Regions from separate parts of the Pelosinus sp. UFO1 genome, predicted to be linked through region 1. Evidence: riboswitches for the same ligand, from Rfam matches in the RefSeq annotation. Region 1 holds a riboswitch; each other region holds the start of a gene.

Region 1 (4,381 bases):
GAATGATCCTTTTGTTTACGAGCATGCTAAGCAATCTTTGGTGGCTCATTTGGCCATATTAGTTACTTCTTGCCTTGTGGGACTGCTATGTACACTCCTGATTGGAGTCTTATTACTCCCCATAGTAGGTATTTTGTGGCTAATCCTCATCGTAACCTCTATTATGGCAGCTGTTAAGGCATTCAACGGGGAAAGCTATCAATACCCTTTCATTCAAGGATTCATTAACAAACTATAGTAAAAATCATCCCTACTTCAGGGAGTAAATAAATATCAGTAAAATTTCTTCAGGAATCGGATATAAGGATCGTCTACTTCCTACGTAACGACTCCCCCCTATAGCCAATTCCTGAAGATTGCTATTGATACTACTTAATTAAACTTCTATAGGAGGAACAGATGCGCTATAAAATTTATCAATATCTCTCGGTTGGTGTTGGCTGCCTGCTAAGCGCTGTAGCTATTAATAGTTTTCTCGTCCCCCACCATCTTTTGAGTGGTGGAGTTAGTGGCATCGCCATTATTCTTTATTATTTATTTAAATTCCCCATCGGCGTGCAAATTCTTGTAATGAATATTCCACTTGTTTATGCTGCTTATCGTCTTTTGGGAAAAGAGTACACTATAAAGACCCTTTATGGAACAGCCCTATTTTCCTTTTTTGTCGATGCAACAGGCTACTTGGCAAACTTCACTGTGGTAGATGATCCGATTCTTTCAGCAATCACCGGTGGCATTATTACAGGAATTGGTTCTGGCCTGATTTTTAAAGCCAACGGAAGTGGTGGAGGACTTGATATCGTCTCCAGCATTATCAAAAAGTATTATTCTATGAATGTTGGCGCTGCTTCCTTTTCCATTAATTGTGTGATTATGCTGATTGCTGCCATCCTCTTCGGCATCAAGTTGGCCATTTTAACATTAATCTCTATGTTTATTGCCGCTAACATTACGGATAATGTCGTGGAAGGGATCAATCGCAAGAAAACGGTTTATATTGTTTCTTATAAAACTGATGAAATCTTAAAAGCGATTTTGAAAGAAGTTGGTCGCGGCGCTACCATCCTTCGTGGAGAAGGAGCTTTCACAAGACAAGACAAACAGGTCATCTTTGTTGTTGTAACTCTTACGCAAATTGGTCAGATAAAACTTCTTGTACAAGAATCAGACCCTAACGCCTTTATGATTGTGCAAGATGCCGTCGAAGTCATGGGCAGAGGTTTTACACTACCAAGTACCAAACAACTATAATAATTGTTTGACATCTTTTAAACCGCAAAGAAGCAGAGGACACAGAGAAAAGAGCACTTTTTAGAATAGTGAAAGAGGCTACTCCTTGTATTGGAGTAGCCTCTTTCACTATCTCTTATCTTTCACATAAAACGGGAAAGATTTTTTTATAAATCATCATGGTAAAAATAGATATGACAATTCCCTTTATCAGATTAAATGGTGCAATGGCCATGGTGATGAAAGATTTTAAATCCACAACCTGAGGATTGGCTACTGTCCCCAAGGATATAATTTGCTCAAGAGGAAAATGCAATACTGCCTGATAAAGAGGTAATAGTATAAAATAATTTAATAAAGAAGCGGAAAACATCATAGAAATTGTTCCAACGCCTAGAGCTATAATAGCCCCGTTACGACTACTATATCTCTGGTATAAGCAGCTTGCCGGAAGAATAAATGATACGCCTACCAGAAAATTAGCAACTTCCCCAATCCCCATCGTTTGGCTATTTGCCCCATGTATTAGGTTCTTGATCAACTCAATGCCAACACCAGCGATTGGTCCTAATAGGAAAGCACCAAGGATAGCAGGCAGTTCACTGGCATCCAATTTTAGAAAACTTGGCATCATAGGTAACGGCACCTCAAAAAACATCAAAATGACAGCAATTGCAGATAAGATTCCTACCTTTGTTATATAACGTGTATTGTAAACCACACAGATTCCTCCTTAATCATAGAAACAAAAACTTCCCGAAATATCTTCGGGAAGTTAGTAGCACAAGGAAACACATCTAATCATGTGCTAGTATATCTTCTTTCATCCAGACTATACTGTCGGCTTTGGAATTACACCAAATCAACCTTGCGGTTCGTGGGCTTGCAGAATCCACTGCTTACCACCGGTCGGGAATTAAACCCTGCCCTGAAGATGTTTCAATTTATTTAATTTCAGCCCCGGAGATAATCATTCTCAAAAATGATTATTATGGATACATTGTAGCAAATTCAATTTGTAAATGCAAGATATAAAATATAGCACCTGGGTTACTTAATGAAATCCCATAACAACATCATATTTAATACGGAAACAATAATACCAATTGCCCATAACATAATTTGTTGCAAACCTGTATTGGCATACTTGCCCATGACTTGCTTTGACGATGTTAAATAAATTTGTAAAAATATTGTCCACGGCAGTTGAACACTGAGAAACATCTGTGAATAAACCAACCCCTGGAAAGGGTTCTCAATAAAAAGAATTAAAAGTACTGACAAACCATAAGTAAGAGCTACTCCCATCCAGGAATGGCGATCCTTAACGTCATATGGCTCACTAAACATACCAGCAAAAATACTTCCACCAGCCATACCGGCTGTAATCGTAGAAGAAATACCAGAAAATAATAGTGCTATGGCAAAAACAACTGCTGCGGCATTTCCAAGTAAGGGACGAAGCATAATTTCAGCTTGTTCCAATTCTTCGACTTGTACCTGATTGCTAAAAAACACAGCTGCGGCTATTAAAATCATGGCACTATTAATTGCCCAACCAATACACATTGAAAACAAAGTATCTGCAAACTCGTATTTAAGCTGTTTTTGAATGACAGCTTCATCTTCCAAATTCCATTGCCTACTTTGAATAATTTCGGAATGTAAAAATAAATTGTGTGGCATTACCACTGCCCCGAGCACACTCATCACTACAAGCATAGCTCCTTCGGGAATGACAGGAGAAACCCAGCCAATAGCAGCCTCAGGCCAATTGATATTCACCAAACTAAGCTCAAATAAAAATGCTAATCCAATAATCGATACAAAACCCATAATCCATTTTTCTAATCGCTTATAGGAATTGGCCCACAACATCCAGCCACATCCTAAAGCCGTAAATATAGCGCCCACCTTTAAGGGAATATGAAATAACATATTTAAAGCAATCGCTGCACCCAGTATTTCTGCTAGACCTGTCGCAACAGAAGCCGTTACTGCAGATAAGAGTACGGTCCGTGAGACTAAGGGCCGCAAATATTCTGTGGCTGCTTCGGATAAACAACGCCCTGTGACAATCCCTAGATGGGCCACATTATGCTGTAATACAATTAGCATAATTGTAGACAGCGTCACCATCCACAACAATTTATATCCATATTCGGCCCCTGCCGCCATATTAGCAGCCCAATTCCCTGGATCAATAAATCCTACTGTTACTAGTATTCCAGGGCCAATATACCGTAATATTTCCCTTGCCCGTTGATTTAAGCCATGCTCTTCTTGGAAAAATCTTTTCACTATTTTGAGCATTTATAAAACCCCTTTGTGAATTTATTTCTTTTTGCATAATACTTTATATAACTTGTATATAATATTTATTCTTTTTTAAGTGCCTTTTTCCCTTCTTTAAAATTACGGTAAAGTAAAGCTACCAATTTGTTACTGTATATCATACTGGATATAACAGTAATATAGTATATTTTTTTACATTCCTGTTTTTTCGACAAATTATCTAAAGGGAAACTATCTATCTTTGACGAATGCTATGCTACAAATAATCTTTCAAAGGATTTCAAATATTATTTGTATATGGGGGTACGTTTTTTTATGAATGATTCTCCGCGAAAATTTTCTATAGAAGAACCGATTCCACCCTGGCAACGTGTACACGACTTCAAATCTCTCGCTGAAAATTCTCCCGATGCTATCATTCGTTTTGACAGGAACCTCTGCTTTATCTATGCAAATCCCGCAATTAAAATTATCACGGGTATACTAGCCGAAAATCTGATTGGCACCAAACTCTCAGACCTTGGTCTTTCTTCTCATTATTATCAACTATGGAAAACTGAAATTAACAAAGTTTTTAAATCTAAAAAAAGTCTAAGTTTTCAGTCTGATTTTAAAACTTTACATAAAAGAACAATGTATTATCATGCCCTGTTAGTTCCAGAGCTTGGAGCCGATGGTTCTGTTGAATATGTACTATGTACCCTTCGCAATATCACAGACTTAAAGAAAGCTGAGCAATCATTAAAGAAAAATCAAGATCGTACGCAAATTCTACTCAATTCAATACCTGATACCTTATTTGTGTTAGACAGGAATGGTTTTATCCTGGATTATCAAGAGTCGAAAAATACATTTC
Region 2 (4,381 bases), 2.5 Mb from region 1:
GCCGATACCCGATTTAATAACATGGGGGGCAACTGCCATTGCTCGGATTTCCGCTAGTGAATCCCATACTAAATGCAATGCCCCAATACCAACAACTTCTCCATTATCTTCTGCCAAAATAAAATCTCGCAACGTTTCATATAACATATTACGCGAACGCCCTAACATCAGACCCTGTTCAGCATAAGCGTTAATTAAATTATACATACTTTCTACATCTTTAAATGTAGCTTTACGATAAATCACTTATACCACTCCCTTAATGTATAATTTCACATTATACATTAATAAAAATACTGGCACAATACATTTTTAAAAAGCTTATCCTATTTCTAAGAATGTACCTCATTCACCTATCCAGCTTTTTGAATGGGGTCTACTCTATATAATTCATTTATTGCTTCGTCTAGTCTTTGACTAACGAATAACACATCTGGATGTGATATTCCTTTTTTGAGCGCCATTACGTGCATTTCATGCCGCAAGTACTCTATCTTACACCATAAATTTTCCACGACAAAATCCCTTCATTCTTTCTTTATTTTCAGCACATTATCCATTATATGTAAAACATCTTGCAAATTGTGTCGAACTAAAGTTCTAAAATAAACTTTATTTCATTAAATAAAGTTTTTCTTATCCTTATGTCGAAGATACAGGTTCTTTAGTGCGCTTTAACTCCACTGGCACCCATACAAAGGAAACTATTGCAGCATAATAACAAACCAAGGTGCTGCATGCAACAAATTTTATTTACTCTTCTTTGCTCGCAAAAAAAGAAATTGAGGTTTCTGGGTTAGTTTTTCGTATACTTTAGGATGTAATTCTTTGAATTTTTCTGTTGGCATAGGTTCTATTAACTTTTCAATGGTAAATCCTGCATCTAAAATAGGCGAGACTATTTTAGATAAAGGTCTTCTGTAAAATTGAACTTTTACTTTCCCCTTATTTGTCTCCCACTCATCTTCTATAATCTCTGTTAAAAAGTAGTTTTCTCTATTAAAATATGTAAAATCCATAAATGGATGATGTACAGACAGTATTAAAGAACCTAATGGCTTTAATACTCTAATAAATTCAGCCATCACAAGATTCCAATCTCGAACATAGTGAAGTGTTAAAGATGACAATATGATATCTATGGATTTATCTTTTATAAAATTAAGAGGTTCATTGAGATCAGCTCTTATAATATCAGCTTTATCGCCAATTCTTTTCTTTGTCATTTCTATCATTTTGGGACTAAAATCTATCGCTGTTACATTAGCTCCCTTAGTAAGTAACCAGTTACTATACCATCCTGCAGCACACCCAGCATCTAGCACCTTTTTTCCTGCAACATCAGGAAGCAATGATAAGGTAGCTGGTCTTTCATAGTAGGCATTAAATGGTTTCGTATCAACACACTCAAAATAATACTCTGCCATTGTCTCATAGGAATCATAAGAAATCGAATTTTCATTTACTGTTCGTTTATTTTCCAATAAATTCGTCAATATTATCTCCCCCTAATATGTAATGAAATTAAAGCTTCTCACAATTTCACAAAATTCTTAATGAACTATAAAATGTACTTAAATGAACGAGTAGTGTACCCACTTTATCGTTATTAAAGAAACTAAACCCTCAACGTTCTTTTAAAAAGGTTGCTACTATACAACGCCATATTTAGTATATACAAAAAACGTAACAGCATTACGCTGATACGTTTTCCTTAACTAATCCTACAAGTAGTCTTCCTGCTATACTTATTTTTCTTATCACATAATTCCCCACGAAATAACATAATGCCAAACACCTGCAAGCTAAGCTGCTTTGCAGGTGTTTGGCATTATATATTATCCGCAGGATCTTTCATCCTAGGTCCGAGGTTCGGACTAGACTTTATGATGCGAATATTTCTCTACTTTTTCGATACGCAATTACATCGTCAACCGTAACCACAGGCATATTATTCTTCTCTGCAAATGCAATGATTTCGGGTAGCCGTGCCATTGTACCATCAGGATTTGTCAATTCACACAATACGCCAAAAGGTTTCAAACCAGCAAGTCGCATTAAATCAACGTTGGCCTCTGTATGTCCAGGTCGCTCCAGTACACCGTCCCGTTTGGCCTTTAATGGGAAAACATGTCCCGGACGCACAAGTTGCTCTGGACTTATAGGATCCGCAATCGCTGCTTTCACTGTAGTAACCCGATCGGCAGCAGAGACACCTGTAGTAACTCCATTTGCTGCTTCAATAGAAATTGTAAAAGGGGTTCCAAAACTGCTTGTATTAATATCTACCATCATCGGTAATTCTAATGCCTGCACTCTTTCCTCAGTCAAACATAAACAGACAATTCCACTGCCCTCACGAATTAACATTGCCATTTGTTCGTCTGTTAAAGACTCTGCTGCAAAAAAAATATCACCTTCGTTTTCCCGATCTTCATTGTCGGTAACTAAGATACCACGACCACTGCGCAATGCAGTAAGAGCGTTTTCCACCCTTTTGTCAGCGTTTCCAAAATGAGTTAGTAAAGTTTGATTCATAGTATATTCCTCCTAATAATTTAGTAGGACTTACCAGAATCAGGGCACAGAAAAAGACAGTTCAACTTTAAACATAAATAAAAACTTGATTCCTTCTAAGAATCAATTGGTTGACTGCCTTACTCTCTTTCATCCGGACTATACCGTCGGCACTGGCTTCTCACCAGTTCTGCTGACCTCTTCCTATAGAAGAGCGCTCGCGGGCTCCTCAGTAAAACTGAGATACCGCCGGTGGGGATTTTCACCCCGCCCTGAGAATAAGTCGCTATTTAAATAATATTCTTAAAGGTTTATATTGTCAAGCTTGCAATCGTCTTGTGTCCGTCAAGAGGGACGAATCCTCTAATTCTCTGCCTTTTTTGCTTTTTCTGGATTCTATTATAAAATTATTACAAATTTCGATAATTTTCACCGTTTTTTTTAAAGGTTTTTTGTATTTTGATATAGAATTGATAATCTGAAATTGTTAGGAGGTAGTAAATATGGAGCAACTCACCAACGAAAAAATACTTGAGGCTTTTAAAATTGTTCTTCCCTACTTAAACAAAATTGTCCGGGAAGATATGGCTGTTGGATTAACAGACAAAACGGCATACTTATCCTACTACCGTGCAAAAGAGTTTGAGCTTGATTTACCTGCTGGTAAGCCTATCAGAGGAATTAGTACTATCGAAGACTGTATTAACACAGGTAAAGAAACGTTTGCAGATATTCCACCTGAAGTGTATGGTCGTACTATAAAGACTATCTTCACTCCAATTTATGGCGTTAATAAAGAAATTATTGGGACTCTAAGCTCTGGAATCGATTTAAATGATAGCCTTAAATTAGTTGATACTGTTGAAAAATTAGCGAATTCAACTGGATTAGCCTCAGCAAGTGTTGAGCAAGTTGCTCAGAGTGCAAGTGAACTAGCAAGCGCGGGGCAAAAAGCAATTCAGCTAGCAGGAGATTTGATAAAACGGAATGAAGAAACAGTTCAGGTCATTAGTTTTATACGTACCATAGCGCAGCAAACAAATCTCTTAGGACTAAACGCGGCGATTGAAGCAGCCAGAGCAGGAGAACAAGGCAGAGGATTTGCTGTTGTAGCTGAGGAAGTTCGAAAACTTGCTGATCAATCGCAAGAAGCAACAAAGAAAATACAGTTAACATTACAAGAAATGAGTAAGGCTGTTTCCGATATCTATAAATCAATCGAAAATACTAGCTCTATTAGCCAAGAACAGGCAGCATCTACTCAGGAGATCGCAGCTAACTTAGAAGAAATAAATAAAGGCGCGAGCAATTTAGGAAAATATGTTGAGCGGTATAAATAAATAATTAAAAAGTAAGAAGTGATATCTTACCGCAAAGATATCACTTCTTACTTTTTTTCCTTATCTACTATTCAATCATCTTACTCCTAGTAACTTTGGAATAAAGCCACATGAACCAAGTACGCAACACAAAAAAACTTTCTACAGCTACGAACATACTATAGAGAGCTAAAAATAAAATACTAATTCTTTTTACAAATTCATTTCCTATAACTAATTGAAATAAATATTTAGAAACATCAATTACATCGTTACCAATCGGCGCATTTACAGCATGGGGTACGTGTTCCATAAAAAAAACTAAACGTGTTGCAATCAATAAATATAAGTACATTTTCCCTAATTTCTTTATAGACCGATATCTTTCATTCGGCAATTCCTTAGATGTTGACATGTAATGTACCTCCCTTTTGAAATAAGAATAGTAATATTTATGATAGTCCACTTATTATTTTAGGATAACTACATAAAACTATAATAGGAATCTCTAGCCTTGGCATTACCCCTATTATGACACAGCATAG
Region 3 (4,381 bases), 2.0 Mb from region 1:
GTGGATGGTGTAGGCCAAGTTAGAGTACAAGTGTATATTAATGGTGTATTGTTGCAAGAGCAAACAATATAGGAGGCATAGCAAGTGCAGCATGGGGTGATACTAAAAACATATAATAGTTTTTATTATGTGAAAACAAATGACAAGGTGATTATGTGCACTTTGCGAGGACGCTTTAAAAAAGAACGGTTTTCACTTTTAGTAGGCGATGAAGTTGAATATGATGTTACTGAAAATGATAAAGGGATAATTGAAAAAATATTACCTCGCCGTAGCATGTTGAAAAGACCAATGATTGCAAATATAGATCAAGTTATTGTTACCTTTGCTGCAGTAAATCCAAATATTAATGCAGTTTTAGTAGATCGATTTCTAGTTCTGGCAGAAATGTCGGACTTAGATATAATCATCTGTATTAATAAAACTGATTTGGCGGATATGCAAGAATTAGAACCTCTTCTTGCATTGTACCGCAGTATTGGTTATACGGTTATTACATTATCTGCTAAATTGGGAATTGGTATTAGGGAATTACGAGATGCCCTTTCTGATAAAATTAGCGTATTTGCCGGTCCCTCAGGGGCTGGCAAATCCACGATTTTAAATACAATTGAAGAGGGGCTTACACTAGTAACAGGCGAAGTTAGTGAAAAAATTGGTCGCGGTAAGCACACGACTCGCTTTGCAGAGCTGTTACCATTAACTACCGGTGGCTTTGTTGTCGACACGCCTGGTTTTAGTTTTACCGAGTTTGATGATGTGAAAAAAAATGATCTTATGTATTATTTTCCCGAAATAGCAGCAATTGTACAGGAATGCAAATTTAATACTTGTCTGCATATGAAAGAACCCCAATGTGCTATAAAACAGGCAGTATTAGAGGGGCGTATTAATGAACAGCGGTATAATTCATATATTGAAATACTATCAGAAATTCAGGAAAAAAAGAAAGGATTTTAAATTATGATTAAAATAGCACCATCAATTCTTTCAGCTGACTTTTCTAAATTAGCTGAAGAAATAAAACGAGTAGAAGTAGCAGGTGCGGATATGCTTCATATTGACATAATGGATGGACATTTTGTACCTAATATTACATTTGGTCCTCCTGTTGTTGCGGCAATTCGCAAAGTATCTAAATTATTTTTCGATGTTCATCTTATGGTGAGCAATCCGCAAGATTTTGTTGAAGCGTTTGCAAAAGCAGGTGCTGATCTCTTAACAATTCATGTTGAAACAGCCCCTCATTTACATAGAGTTTTGCAGACCATCAAAGAGCATGGGCTAAAAGCTGGGGTATCTCTTAACCCCTCTACGCCACTTTCGGTAATTGAAGAAGTGCTTAGTGAAGTAGATATGGTGTTATTAATGACCGTAAATCCTGGATTTGGTGGCCAAAAATTTATTCCAAGCATGCTTGATAAAATTACTAGGTTAAAATCTATGATTTCCGAAAGGAATTTAGCTGTAGAGATCCAAGTTGACGGTGGAATTAATGCTGTAACTGCTCGCCAGGTAATAGCTGCTGGTGCTACAATTTTGGTCGCAGGATCTGCTGTATACCAATCAGAAGATATTAAAAAAGCAATTTTTGAAATTAAAGGCACTTGATTATTTTCATGAATACTGGTAACATATACATAATTGAATAAGGAGCCTTTGGGGCAAGGTGAAAAAGAGAAATCTTTTAACTCCTTACCGGCGGTGATTAGCCCGCGAGCCGTATGGCTGATCCGGTGGAATTCCGGAGCCGACAGTATAGTCTGGATGGAAAAAGGTTATTATTAAGTCTTTGATAAGGCTTAATAGCTATTGCATTTTTCTAATGTTCTATTAGGCTGTTAAAAAGTATTAAACTTTTTTAACAGCCTAATTTTTTTGGAGGGGTCAATTATGGATGAAGAGTATATGAGGCAGGCGCTATCTTTGGCTCAATACGCTACTGGCCGGACAAGTCCAAATCCTATGGTTGGGGCTGTAATTGTACGGGAAGGACGAGTTGTGGGACAGGGATGGCATAAGCAAGCAGGCACACCCCATGCCGAAATTAATGCATTGCAGCAAGCTGGAGAATTGGCGAAGGGGGCAACTATATATGTTACGCTGGAACCTTGTTCTCACCACGGTAGGACAGGACCATGTGCTGATGCATTAATCTTGGCGGGTATTACGAGAGTAATTGTCGCGATGGTAGATCCAAATCCTTTAGTAGCTGGACAAGGTATTAATAAGTTGCGAAAAGCTGGCATTGAAGTTGTAGAAGGTGTGCTGTCAAGGGAAGCTGCAAAATTAAATGAGGTTTTCATAAAGTGGATCTCCACAAAATTGCCTTTTGTCCATTTGAAAAGTGCAATGTCTTTAGATGGAAAAATTGCTTCTTACACAGGACACTCCCAGTGGATTACAGGGCCTGCTGCGCGAAATCGCGTACATACCTTACGAGATACTTGTGATGCAATTCTGGTGGGGATTGGTACTGTATTAGCCGATAATCCTAGTTTGACGACTCGACTATCGTACCAGGGGAAGAATCCGACTCGAGTGATTGTTGACAGCATGGCACGAACACCTCTGACGGCTAATGTAGTAACAGATGGTTTAGCCAAAACTATCATTGCCGTTACTGATAAGGCGCCAGGGGAAAGAGTCAATGCTTTGCGTGCTTGTGGCGTAGAAGTTCTGGTAGCTGAGAGCAAACAAGATGGTGTTAATTTGTCTTTATTATTTAAAGAATTAGGGAAAAGACAAATTACTAGTTTATTAGTTGAAGGTGGCGCTAGTATTAATGCTTCCGTGTTAGAGGGCAATCTAGTTGATAAGGTACATTGGTTTATTGCCCCCAAGATTATTGGTGGTAATAGCGCACCAGGACCAATAGCTGGTCAAGGAATAGCTGATGTTAATAAGGCAAATTTGCTAGAAGATATAGAAACAGAATCTGTTGGGGAAGATATATTAATTAGCGCCTATATGCGCAACCGGGAGGGACGAGATGTTTACCGGACTTGTGGAAGAATTAGGTAAAGTCAAGGCGATTGTCCGTGGTGTTAAATCTGTACGTTTAACAATTCAGGCTAGTAAGGTCATTAGTGATGTTAAGTTAGGTGATAGTATTGCTGTAAATGGAACATGTCTTACTGTAGTTGAGTATAATAATACTTGTTTTACTGCTGATGTTATGCCGGAAACAGTTGATAGTACTGCGTTAGCGAGTTTAAAAAACGGAGCAATTGTGAATCTTGAGAGGACTCTTAGCATTGGTGACCGTTTTGGTGGTCATATAGTTAGCGGGCATATTGATGGCATTGGAATGATTCGTGCTAAAGATGTTAATGATAATGCTGTTATCGTAAAAATTGAAGCAGGGCCTGAAGTGATGCGTTATATCGTAAAAAAGGGCTCTATTGCCATTGATGGTATAAGCCTTACAATTGTTGAGTATGGACAAGATTGGTTTACAGTTTCTTTGATTCCTCATAGTGCATCTGTCACTACCTTAGGATTTAAAAAAACAGGTGACACTGTAAACCTAGAAGCTGATGTAATAGGAAAATATGTAGAGAAATTGCTGGGATTACAGACTGCTGATAAACAGTCTAAAGCAAGTACTCTCAGTATGAATTTTTTACAGCAAAATGGGTTCACATCATAAAAATAAGTCGAAATACTTGGAGGTAAAAATGAAATTTAATACTATTTTAGAAGCAATTGAAGATGTAAAAAATGGCAAGATAATTGTGGTAGTAGATGACGATGATAGGGAAAATGAAGGCGATTTATTAATGGCTGCTGATAAAGTTACCCCTGAAGCCATTAATTTTATGGCGACTTATGGACGTGGACTTATTTGTATGCCAGTTATTGGCTCTAGATTAGACGAGCTTGGTATTGGTGCTATGGTATGTGAGAATACAGACAATCATTGCACTGCTTTTACTGTGTCTGTTGATGCACATACTGTAACAACAGGAATTTCAGCCCATGAGAGAGCAGAGACGATTAAAACAATGTTGGATCCGAATGCATTACCTGAACATTTTAGAAGACCTGGTCATATTTTCCCCTTACGCTATGTAGAAGGTGGTGTTTTAAGACGGGCAGGCCATACTGAAGCAGCAGTTGATTTGCCCAAAATGGCAGGGTGTTATCCAGCAGGGGTAATTTGCGAAATTATGAATGAAGATGGTACAATGGCTAGAGTGCCAGACTTAATGGAGTTTGTTGCTAAGCATAATTTAAAAATTATTACTATTGCTGAGTTGATAAAATATCGTAAAGCAAATGAGACATTTATTATACGTGGTGCAGAAACAAAAATGCCAACTAAATATGGCAATTTCCGCTTAATTTCCTACGAAAGCAAATTAGATAATCAATGTCA

The links. Region 1 has a riboswitch for FMN ahead of UFO1_RS02165 (ECF transporter S component). Riboswitches for the same ligand answer to the same signal wherever they lie in the genome.
Region 2: another riboswitch for FMN. It lies ahead of ribB (3,4-dihydroxy-2-butanone-4-phosphate synthase); the one in region 1 lies ahead of UFO1_RS02165 (ECF transporter S component).
Region 3: another riboswitch for FMN. It lies ahead of ribD (bifunctional diaminohydroxyphosphoribosylaminopyrimidine deaminase/5-amino-6-(5-phosphoribosylamino)uracil reductase RibD); the one in region 1 lies ahead of UFO1_RS02165 (ECF transporter S component).

The regions. Positions count from the first base shown of each region.
Region 1 covers NZ_CP008852.1:511,917-516,297, reverse strand. Annotated here, with positions in the region: gene UFO1_RS02175 (DUF4870 domain-containing protein) at 1-238, shown strand, start outside; gene UFO1_RS02170 (YitT family protein) at 400-1,251, shown strand; gene UFO1_RS02165 (ECF transporter S component) at 1,367-1,951, opposite strand; FMN riboswitch at 2,042-2,170, opposite strand; gene UFO1_RS02160 (Nramp family divalent metal transporter) at 2,281-3,543, opposite strand; gene UFO1_RS02155 (PAS domain S-box protein) at 3,841-4,381, shown strand, end outside.
Region 2 covers NZ_CP008852.1:3,141,844-3,146,224, forward strand. Annotated here, with positions in the region: gene UFO1_RS14915 (N-acetyltransferase) at 1-246, opposite strand, end outside; gene UFO1_RS26015 (aspartyl-phosphate phosphatase Spo0E family protein) at 354-515, opposite strand; gene UFO1_RS14925 (class I SAM-dependent methyltransferase) at 750-1,496, opposite strand; gene ribB (3,4-dihydroxy-2-butanone-4-phosphate synthase) at 1,885-2,538, opposite strand; FMN riboswitch at 2,656-2,801, opposite strand; gene UFO1_RS14935 (methyl-accepting chemotaxis protein) at 3,021-3,857, shown strand; gene UFO1_RS14940 (hypothetical protein) at 3,925-4,251, opposite strand.
Region 3 covers NZ_CP008852.1:2,529,518-2,533,898, reverse strand. Annotated here, with positions in the region: gene pknB (Stk1 family PASTA domain-containing Ser/Thr kinase) at 1-72, shown strand, start outside; gene rsgA (ribosome small subunit-dependent GTPase A) at 85-960, shown strand; gene rpe (ribulose-phosphate 3-epimerase) at 964-1,611, shown strand; FMN riboswitch at 1,652-1,783, shown strand; gene ribD (bifunctional diaminohydroxyphosphoribosylaminopyrimidine deaminase/5-amino-6-(5-phosphoribosylamino)uracil reductase RibD) at 1,894-3,024, shown strand; gene ribE (riboflavin synthase) at 2,993-3,652, shown strand; gene UFO1_RS11890 (bifunctional 3,4-dihydroxy-2-butanone-4-phosphate synthase/GTP cyclohydrolase II) at 3,681-4,381, shown strand, end outside.